2 linked regions of the Metabacillus sp. KUDC1714 genome follow. The main gene of each other region encodes a partner of the protein of the gene in region 2 in a complex. Links are inferred from orthologs where the notes say so. Each region holds a gene or a part of one and is shown on either strand. Other genes may lie near its edges.

What was found.
Region 1: the proteins of HUW50_RS13100 (region 2) and gcvH are in contact, whole or in part, in a crystal structure (PDB 3A7A), measured with the Escherichia coli proteins. The link is inferred for Metabacillus sp. KUDC1714 from one-to-one orthologs.

Annotation. Positions count from the first base shown.
Region 1 is NZ_CP055263.1:991,334-996,452, forward strand. What follows is about bases 1,438-4,365. They hold gcvH (glycine cleavage system protein GcvH), read right to left. Parts: upstream 3,130-4,365; coding sequence 2,746-3,129; downstream 1,438-2,745. Other genes in these bases: HUW50_RS04865 (thioredoxin family protein), read right to left, coding at 1,441-1,755; HUW50_RS04870 (toprim domain-containing protein), read right to left, coding at 1,778-2,125; HUW50_RS04875 (YusG family protein), read right to left, coding at 2,383-2,619; HUW50_RS04885 (arsenate reductase family protein), read right to left, coding at 3,269-3,628; HUW50_RS04890 (acyl-CoA dehydrogenase family protein), read right to left, coding at 4,081-4,365. Also shown: HUW50_RS04855 (O-acetylhomoserine aminocarboxypropyltransferase/cysteine synthase family protein), read right to left, coding at 1-773; HUW50_RS04860 (SCP2 sterol-binding domain-containing protein), read right to left, coding at 915-1,232; more of HUW50_RS04890, read right to left, coding at 4,366-5,119. UniProt on the Escherichia coli protein: The glycine cleavage system catalyzes the degradation of glycine. The H protein shuttles the methylamine group of glycine from the P protein to the T protein.
Region 2 is NZ_CP055263.1:2,739,458-2,745,376, reverse strand. Bases 2,748-5,711 are described here. They hold HUW50_RS13100 (lipoate--protein ligase), read right to left. Parts: upstream 4,744-5,711; coding sequence 3,751-4,743; downstream 2,748-3,750. Other genes in these bases: HUW50_RS13095 (MBL fold metallo-hydrolase), read right to left, coding at 4,757-5,494; HUW50_RS13105 (YebC/PmpR family DNA-binding transcriptional regulator), read right to left, coding at 2,889-3,608. Also shown: HUW50_RS13115 (ABC transporter substrate-binding protein), read right to left, coding at 1-861; HUW50_RS13110 (fatty acid--CoA ligase family protein), read right to left, coding at 1,112-2,668; protein YhfH, read left to right, coding at 5,787-5,919. UniProt on the Escherichia coli protein: Catalyzes both the ATP-dependent activation of exogenously supplied lipoate to lipoyl-AMP and the transfer of the activated lipoyl onto the lipoyl domains of lipoate-dependent enzymes.

The sequences.
Region 1 (5,119 bases), 1.7 Mb from region 2 along the record:
GCCTGCTCGCCTAATGCTTCTGCATATACTAGATCATGATAACTCGGATCAGGGGTCGTAAAACCAGGGAATTTAGGGTTATTCCAATCAAACTTCCCACCATCAACGATTACTCCTCCTAGAGTTGTCCCATTTCCTAATAACCATTTTGTTGCTGAGTGGATAACGATATCTGCACCATGTTCAATCGGCCGGCAAAGATAAGGTGTAGCAAATGTATTATCTACAATTAACGGAATCCCAGCTTCATGAGCTATATTCGCGACAGCTTCAATATCAAGTACATCTAAACTTGGATTTCCAATGGTTTCAGCGAATATAGCTTTTGTTTTAGGTGAAATAGCAGAACGGAAGTTTTCAGGATTTTTCGGATCAACAAACACTGTATCTATTCCATATTTCGGTAAAGTATTTGCAAAAAGATTGTAAGTTCCCCCGTATAATGTTGAAGCAGATACAATTTCATCACCTGCTCCAGCAATATTTAAAACCGAAAGTGTAATCGCCGCCATTCCACTAGATACCGCTAAGCTACCTATGCCACCTTCAAGCTGTGCAATTCTTTCTTCAAAAACAGTTGAAGTTGGATTGTGAATTCGGGTATAAATATATCCTGGTTCTTTTAAACCAAAGAGGTTAGCTGCGTGCTCAGTATTCTCAAATAAGTAAGCATTTGATTGATAAATAGGCACAGACCTGGCACCTGTCATTGAATCTTTCTTTAGCCCTCCGTGAATTGTGACCGTTTCAGGCCGGTAATTTTTCTCTTGCATCTTAACTCCTCCTATTACAAGATGTATTTATCAAAAAATACTTCACTGTTGGTTTTGAATTCTAAGATGCAAATTCCTATACCTATTAGTCTACCTATATAGTAAACGATTTCAAACTTCAGATTCAAGGATTTCCCCTTATCAACTTAACTTTATGATTGCCTCGAATTTTAAAAAATTACGATAAGACCCTTTGATCGTAATTTTCCCAAAAGCAATTAATTGCTTTAAGCTTACAGTGTTTAATAATACTTGTTCGAGGTCATAGCCTTCTCCTTCCATGACAAAGTCAATTTTCGAAGGTTGAGTATGTAACGTTTTAGCCCCTTTTGATGATAGTTCAATAAAATGACTAATCTCTTGCTGAGGTTTTATTTCTACTATTAGAGTTTGATTCAAAAGTATTGGAGTTAAAAACCGAGCTTTATTAAAATTAGAAATAAACGTTGTCATATACATAAAAAAAACCTCCGATATCAATCAAGCTATTTAATAACTTCATTGAATCACGGAAGAATCCTTTATTAATAAGTCGACAGTTTCTGCTTATTTATTCATTATTTGTGGGATTATTAATATTTCCCAAGAAATATGTCATATTAGCAAGACTTACCTGAATCTTTATACTACCTATCTTATTTGTTTTATGAATCATAGGTCATGCTTCCTATCCATTAATAGTGGAATATTGCTTTATTTTTTCAAGTAAGTATCCAACTGAATGAAACGCATAAATCTTTTCCTTTTCTTGGCCATTTTCATAAATGAGTAAGCAAGGTACACTTTCGATTCCAAGCTCTTTAGCCTCGTTAGGAAAGTAATTTAAGTTAACAGAATAGATGTGAATAGCGGGAACTAATTCATCTACGACAGATAACATTCGTTTAGCTACTTGACATGTTCCACACATCGGAGTGTATAAATAGAAAACCATTAGACCATCTCTTTGTATTGTAAGCTGTTTCTCTTCCCATTCAATCATATTTAAATAATGTTACACCTTTCTAAAGAAATTTCGCATCCACATCAATATTTGCACTTAGTAAAACAGAAGCAACATGGTGATCTGGTGCAGTCGCTACTTCACGATAGGCTCTGTCGATATAAATATGCGATGCCTCTGGAAATTCCCTCTTGAATTGTTTACGAAGTCGATCCCCTGCATCATCAGAGTCCACTAAAATATAGACATCTTTTAAAAATAATTCATCAATTAATTCATCAAGCTTTGTTACACTTATCGTTCCATTTGTGCAGATAATTTCGATTGATTCGTTTAACACATTTAGAACTTTCTTTTTATCTGATTTCCCTTCGACAATTAACACTTTTTCAACCTCAACTAACGACATAAACATCACCTGTTTTTATAGTAAAAGTCTTTTCTATAAACTATTCGATTTGTCGAGGTTGTTTCCTCTTTATTAAATGTTTTTTCTTAAGTTTTATTTAAGGTATTAAAAAACACTTTAAATAAACACGAATTACCGAAAAAACGATTTGAAAGAAACGACCACATAACTAAAGCGCAAGTGCCTGTGAAGTGTTTAAAACATCAACCATTTGGAAAACAGTGTGCAAAAAAGAGCAGTGGAGCAATCCACTGCTTCTAGCACCAGCCATTTTCGTCATCACAGTCAACGTATTTTTGGTCTGATCCTGTTATAACATCTGCAAATTGATAAAACCGACTATTATTGAATTCATAGCCAGTTTTTAAATCATAATTATTTTCTGATACCATCTGGCCAATCATTTCTTTTTCAAGATAAAGATTTAATTGCCCATCAGTAAATTTACCTACAACTCGATCTGTTATATCTAAACGTTGCTTTTCAAAAGACATATGGACACCCTCCTTTACCTATTTGTAGGATGTCCTTAATATATGACTTCATTCAGTGGGATTTTTTTCATTCCACTGATATGGTAGTGCATAAAACGCCACATACTGTCCTTCGTCGGATGTTAATTAATCTTCATTTGTCATTTCTTCATATTGTTCAGCTGTCATTAAATTCTCTACGTCAGCCACATTAGCAGGTTCTACCACAATCATCCAAGCCTTTTCATATGGAGATTCATTTACATATTCAGGGCTGTCATCAAGATCTTCATTAATTTCAACTACTTTACCGCTGATTGGGGCATATAGCTCAGATACAGTTTTCACTGACTCAACGCTACCGAATGGCTCGTCCGCTTTAACCTCGTCGCCTACCTCTGGTAATTCTACAAAAACGATATCGCCAAGCTCAGATTGTGCGAAATCTGTAATACCAATACGAACCTTTTCTCCTTCTACTTTTACCCATTCATGTTCTTCAGAATAACGAAGTTCTTTTGGTGTGTTCATTTTCATTACCTCCAGCATTCATTTCAATTTTTAGTTGTCATATACAAGGGATGACCTAGATTCTAATTACTTGATTACAATTATTGAGTTAGTCAATATTGTTTTACCAGTTTATAGCAGAGTATGCAAGAAGTATCTTTTAATTTTTCCAATTATCTGCATACTGTTCTTCCTTAAACCCAACTGTGACACCCTTTTCTCCAACTGCAATTGGTCGTTTAATTAACATACCATCTGAAGATAATAATTCAATCATCTCTTCCTCAGACATTGTAGCTAATTTATCCTTAAGCCCAAGCTCGCGATATTTTTGTCCGCTCGTGTTAAAGAACTTTTTAAGCTCCAAACCACTTTTCTTATAAAAAGATGAAAGTTCCTCCTTAGATGGTGGATTCTCAACTATATGTATTTCATTAAAGTCAACATTGTGTTCTTCTAACCATTTTTTCGCCTTACGACATGTACCACATTTAGGATACCAATAAAAATCTAAAGACATACCATATCACCACCCAAACTACATTTTCATTTAACTTTATCTTATCATATCCACTCATACAAACCTAATTAGAAATATTCTAATTTCATACATTTTATAAATAACTCAGACACTCTGTCATTTCGTAAAAACTTGAGAAATGACTTAGCAGGCTTAATGGCAACAGGCTCCCTTAAAATTGAAAGAAGACAATCCAAAGTAACGATTGTCTTCTTTACCTCTTCGTTTTATGCTAAGGCTCTATTCTAAAAGATTGTTGTTTTTGAACAAAACTGATTAGGGTGATTGGAACGGATATGCGAGACTCCTGTGGGAGTAGCGGGATAGATGAGACCCCGCAGGCGCTTCGCGCTGAGGAGGCTCATCGCCCGCCCCACGGAAAGCGAGCATCCTGGGGCGCCAATCAACCAACCCAATACTATTTTAAAAGCAACAAAGTTTGCGAAAACAGCCTATGCTAAATACGCATTTTTATCAATTATTGCAGCTGCAATTTCTCTTTTCTTTCCAATCACATTAATTGGGGTATGACGGGTAAACTTACGTAATGCCGAAATCATCATTCTTAATGAATCCCCTGATTCAACTGCGATCAATGATTCTTTAGCATGTGCTTCGATTTCATTGAAAGCTTCCTGGCAGTAAACTTGAGTATAGAGAAGCTTTTGTTTATTTTTCTCTTCTCCTGTTTTTGCAATTGCTTTTTCTGTGCGTAAAATTGCTGATTCCATCGCATACACATTGCTTACAATATCAGCAATATTGACAAGGATCTCTTGCTCTTTTTGAAGTTCCTTTCCATACTTTTGTGCCGCTAATCCAGCAATAAGCACACCGATTTTCTTAGCATTTTTCAGCAGATATTTTTCTTGCTCAAGAGTGCCCTCACCAACCTCCTCAGGCATTAGCATCATTAGCTCTTCTTGTAAGCTTTGAGCTTTCTGGAATAGAGGGAGCTCACCTTTCATTGCTTTTCGTAGATAAGTACCAGGGACTAATAGACGATTAATCTCGTTCGTACCTTCAAAGATTCGATTTATACGCGAATCTCGGTACACACGCTCAACCTCGTATTCTGCCATAAATCCATATCCACCATGAATTTGAACTCCTTCATCCACTACATAATCGAGTGTCTCGGAGCCAAATACTTTATTTAATGAGCATTCAATTGCATATTCTGCAATTGATGCAGCTACCTCTTTACCATCTTTTATCTGTTCATCGGTTAAACGGCTCATCCGATCCTCGAATAATCCAACAGTTCGATATACTGAGCTTTCCATTGCATAGGTTTTAGCTGCCATATTAGCAAGCTTTTCCCCGATAAGTGAGAACCGAGAGATTGGTGTTTTAAACTGTTGTCTCTGGTTTGCATATTGAACAGAAACGTCTATTACCCGCTTTGCACCACCAATTGTTCCTACAGCTAATTTATAGCGACCAATGTTTAATATATTAAAAGCAATCACATGCCCTTTACCAAGTTCA
Region 2 (5,919 bases):
GCTAGCAGCCATTTCTCCTGCTTCAAAACCAATATCATAGTAATCAAAACCGTAAGCAGCAAAGCCACCTCGTTTAACAGAATCTAATTCTCCAACAAATAACGGAATATCAGAATCACTTGCGACTCCAATAACACTTTCAAGTGCAGAAACAACTGTATTATCTGTAATTACATATAAAGAATCAACTTTACCAACTAATGATTCTGTTGCTTGTTTAACTTCAGCTGATGTTGAAACAGATGCTTCAACAACTTCTAGTTCTGTTCCTTCCATTGCCTTTTTAACAAGATCAATTTGTGCAACTGAGTTTTGCTCACCAGAGTTATAAATCATCCCTACTTTATTTCCTTCAACATTTTCGTCTATAAATTTAACTGTATTAGGAATTGCATCCGGATGTGTATCAGTCGTACCAGTAATATTTGCGCCAGGCTCATCAAAGCTTTTCACTAAGCTTGCTCCAATTGGATCTGTAACAGATGTAAAGACAATTGGAATCTCAGTAGTTGCATTTAATGCACTTTGGGCACTTGGCGTTGAATTAGCAAAGATTAAATCTACATTATCTCCAGCAAAATTATTTGCGATTGTTTGACTATTATTTTGATCACCTTGTGCAATTTGAACATCATATTCTACATCTAAGCCCTTTTCTTCTAACGCAGCTTTGAAGCCTTCTAATGCAGAATCAAGTGATTGATGCTCAACAATCTGGTTTACCCCGATTGTATATGTTTTCTCACTCTCTGAACTAGAACCCTCAGTACCATCTGATGTATTTTCATTACTACCACAGCCTGAAATTGCTAGAAAACTAGCTAACATCATGCCAACTCCTAATTTCCAACCCTTTTTCATTACTTAATCCCCCTTTTAATAACTTTTTCACGGTTATGCTTTTATGCTTTTATTGATTAAATTATACAGGAACAAGAAAATAGTTCAATATTTTTTGAATATTTTAATACTGATTTTTCTGCAAATTCAAATTTTCCTTTCTTCTAAATAGCGAAAAAACACAGATACAATAAGGGTATCTGTGTTTTTTAAAAATATTAATTTTCATTAATTACTAGTTTTTAATCCATGCAATAATTCTATCAAAATACTATTTCTGTAAAACTTGATCTTTAAGCGCTCTTCGTAAAATTTTCCCTGTAGTATTTTTAGGAAGCTCTTCCAAAAACTCAATTGAACTTGGGACTTTATACTTCGCTAAATGCTTTTTACAATAGTCAAGTAGCATCTTTTCTGTCACTTCAGCATTACTTATCACCACAAAGCACTTTACAGCCTCACCAAAATTCGGGTCTGGAACTCCTAATACAGCGACCTCAACAACAGCTTCATGATCGTAAAGAACCTCTTCCACTTCACGTGGATAAACATTGTAACCACCTACAAGAATCATATCCTTCTTGCGGTCAACAATATAAAAATAACCATCCTCATCTTTTCTCGCAAGATCACCAGTAAAAAGCCAGCCATCACGTATCGTATGAGCTGTTTCCTCTGGCATTTTATAATAGCCCTTCATTACATTTGGACCTTTTACAATTAATTCACCAACTTGGTTCGGAGGTAACTCTTCACCCAGTTCATTTACTACTTTATTTTTTACATTCATAATCTCTGTTCCGATAGAACCTGGCTTTCTTGGGCGATCTAGTGGATTAAAGCAGGTGACAGGTGACGCTTCAGATAATCCATAGCCCTCAGAGACTACAACTTTGAATTTTTGTTCAAAGCCCTTAAGTAAAGCGATTGGCATAGAAGCTCCACCAGAAATACATAGCCTTAGTGTACTTAAATCAGCTGGATTTGCATCTTCATGCTGAAGCAAGAAGTTATACATGGTTGGAACACCAGCAAACACTGTTGCACCATGTGTTTTAGTTAATTTAAAAATCGCATCAGGGCTAAATCTTGGGACAATTAGCAAAGTAGCCCCATTCATTAATGGTGCATTTAGTGAAACAGTTAAGCAGAAAACATGGAACATAGGTAATGTTGTGACAACTATATCTTCCTTTGAAATTTTTAAATAATTCGCTGTATCAATTGCATTACTATATAAATTTTTATGTGTCAGCATTGCCCCCTTTGGTTTTCCTGTTGTCCCTGAAGTATAGAGAATAACTGCAATATCTTCTTCATCAAGCTCAGGTTCTATAAAAGAAACAGATCCTCTTGAAAGCATGGTTGCAAACGGTTTCACTTTTCTGTAAATTGATTGCTTTGTAATATCCACTTTCCCTTCGCTTTCGCTAGAAGGTGTTTCACAAATAATAATCTGCTCAACCTTTGTAAGCTGAGCATCAAGCTTATCAAATAATGGGATAAGAAGATCTAAGGTTACAACGGTTTTCACATCACCATTATTAATAATATAAGCAATCTCATCCATTGTGTAGATTGGGTTTATTGGAATGACTGTTGCTCCAGCTCTTAATGCCCCATACAAAGAGATTACATAATACGGAGTGTTGCCTAATATTACAGCTACATGATCCCCTTTTTTAACTCCTAAGTCATGTAAGCTGCTTGCAAATTGATTTATTGCTTCTTCAAGTTGCAGATAGGACATTTCTTTTCCTTCAAAAATAAACGCTGGTTTGTCACCAAAATCTTTTACAGTTTGTGATAGCCGTGAAGATAAATTCATTCTCCCACCCCTTAGTTAAAATGAATGAATAGCCATTCATTTTTCTATTAAAAAGATCCTTTCTTTATTATATTGAATGTTCAAAGATTATACAATCTATGAGAAGGATTCCACCTATAAGGTCATTTAAGTATTTCTTTCATAGTTATATAGTAAGGCAAAGGGTCAGCACCCCGTTGATTAAGAAAAACAATACGAAGGAGAGTGCTGACCCTTTTGTTTATTCACCTAAATCCACATTGTGGTACACTTGCTGAACATCTTCTAAATCCTCTAATACGTCTACTAATTTTTCAAATTGTGCTTGAGCATCTTCTGGAAGTGATACGTCATTTTGTGCAAGCATTGTTAATTCAGCTACTGTAAATTCAGTAATGCCAACATTTTTGAATGCTTCTTGCACCGCACGGAACTGGTCGGGTTCAGCGTAGACGATAACTTGTTCATCTTCTTCTAAAATATCACGGACCTCTACATCTGCTTCCATTAATAGTTCAAGCACTTCATCCTCAGTTTTCCCTTCAATTCCAATTACTGCAGTAGCATCAAACATATATGCTACAGAACCACTTACACCCATGTTTCCACCATTTTTACCAAATGCAGCACGCACATCTGATGCAGTTCGGTTCACGTTATTAGTTAGTGCATCCACGATAATCATTGAACCACTAGGACCGAAGCCTTCATAACGTAACTCATCAAAGCTTTCCTCCGATCCGCCTTTTGCCTTTTCAATTGCACGGTCAATGATTGTTTTCGGTACACTATACGTTTTTGCACGCTCAAGAACGATTTTCAATGCCTGATTTGATTCCGGATCTGGTTCACCTTGTTTCGCAGCTACATATATTTCTCGTCCAAACTTTGCATAGATACGACTTGTATTTGCATCTTTTGACGCTTTTTTTTCCTTAATATTATTCCACTTACGGCCCATAATGAACACTCTCTTTCTACTTTGAATCTAAGATTAAAGATTACTTTTCACTAGGATATATTATACCTTAATTAATGCATCTTTTGCAGTGATAATCAACAGACAAGTTTAACAGAGCCTTTATATAAAGTAGGCCCTGACCTTAATAAATAAGATTTATAAAATCTGCTTTTTCGATATTTCCAAAGTATTTCTGTATATCTAAATCATCTAATGCTTTTTCGAGGTCTGCCTTTTCGTATCGAGTCCCCATCAACGTCTTTTCAACCTCATCCACATCACCAACTCCAAAAAAGTCACCATAAATCTTACAGTTTTCGATTATGCCCTTTTGAACTTCTAGTCGAACATCAATTTGTCCAACAGGGAAGCGGTGTGAATGTTGATAGTTAAACTTTGGAGATTTCCCATAGTTCCAATCCCAGTTTTGGTAGCGTTCTTTAGAAATTTCATTGATTTTCTTCCAATCTTCCTCTGTTAAAACATAGGTTGGTATCTGATCAACACCTTCAAATATATTAAGAAGTAATAGCTTTCTAAATTGTTCAATTGTAATTTTCTCATCTAAATACTCAACTATATTTGCAACACGACTTCTTATTGATTTAATACCTTTAGACTCAATTTTGTCTTTCTTTACTTTCAATGCGGAAACGACACTATCTATTTCTGAATCAAATAATAGCGTCCCATGAGAAAACATTCGTCCCCTAGTGGAAAATTGCGCATTTCCAGAAATCTTGCGACCGTCCCCTGCAATAATATCGTTTCTTCCGCTCATTTCAGCTTTCACACCAAGCTTTTCAAGTGCCAGGACCACTGGTTCAGTAAATTTTTTGAAGTTATGAAAGCTTTCACCATCATCTTTCGTAATAAAACTAAAATTCAAGTTGCCTTTATCATGGTAGACAGCACCACCACCTGAAAGCCTTCTTACAACATGGATCTTTTGTTCTTCAACGTAAGTAGTATTAATTTCTTCAATCGTATTTTGATTTTTTCCAATGATGATAGATGGTTCATTTATGTAGAATAATAAATAGGTTTCATTTGGATTTAAATATTTAACTGCATATTCCTCAATTGCTAAATTTATTCTAGGATCTGTTATGCCGTTATTATCGATAAAAAGCATGTAAATTCCTCCATTACTTTATGCTCCACTCATATCCTGAGCTTGCGAGTACAACAATTCCAGAGTACAGTTCTTTTGCTTCTTTTACTAATTGATCGTGTTCACCGAAATGTGGCAAATGAGTTAATAGTAATTGCTTAACTCCAGCACCTTTTGCAATACTTGCTGCCTCTTTACTATTCATATGGCCGGCATTAGTTCCATTTTGATTTCCATAAAAGCTCGATTCAGCAATCAGTAAATCGGCACCCTTTGTAAATGGAATAAACGCTTCTTGAAAGCTTGAATCAGCCGTATATACAATCGTTGATTGCTGATCGGTAATCCTCATCGCAAAACAAGGAGCCGGATGGATTGTACGTAAAAAGGTTATCGTAAATGGCCCAATTGTTAATGACTGATTAGGGTAATATTCTATTCCCGTTGTTGCATTCTTATAGGTAAGCTTCTCAAATTCCTCCCGCTCTAATGTATGAGCATAAATTGGTATGTTTTTTTGGAATCCCTTAATGAATGATGAAACATAGCTTGCATATTGTAATGGTCCAATATCTGCAACATGATCATGGTGATAATGAGATAGAATAACAGCATCTAAATCATCTATTGCAATTGTCTCCTGAAGCTTTGACAAAACAGCACTTCCACAGTCAACTAATAATCGAAAGCCGTTTGATTCAACTAAATATCCTGAGGTTGCTTCATTTACTCCTGGAAACCCACCCCAGTAGCCTATAACCTTAAGATTCATGTGCTCATCTTCCTTTCAAATTCCCTATTTCCCTCAATATCCCCATTATACTAAACGACTATGACGAATTCACTTGAACGACCTTAGAAATAACTATTGTAATGTTCTTTCTGGCTGTTTATATTATCAAGCTATTGCAGAAAATTGTTCCACATTGTATAAAGTGCAAAATACCTTTTTTAAACACGAAAAAGTTCCTTTCTCCTCGAAAAATTGTTACAAAACAGTTATTGACTAACTAATGCTGTTATAATACAATAAGGGTAACAAATGACAACGGAGGGGATTCCAAATGATCATGAAATTAACTGAATTTTTCAGAAACTTACCGAAAAAACAATGCAAAGAGTGTGGAAATGAAATTGAAGAACAGCACGAATGCTATGGTAACACATGTAATGAATGTCTACATGTAACAGATCTTT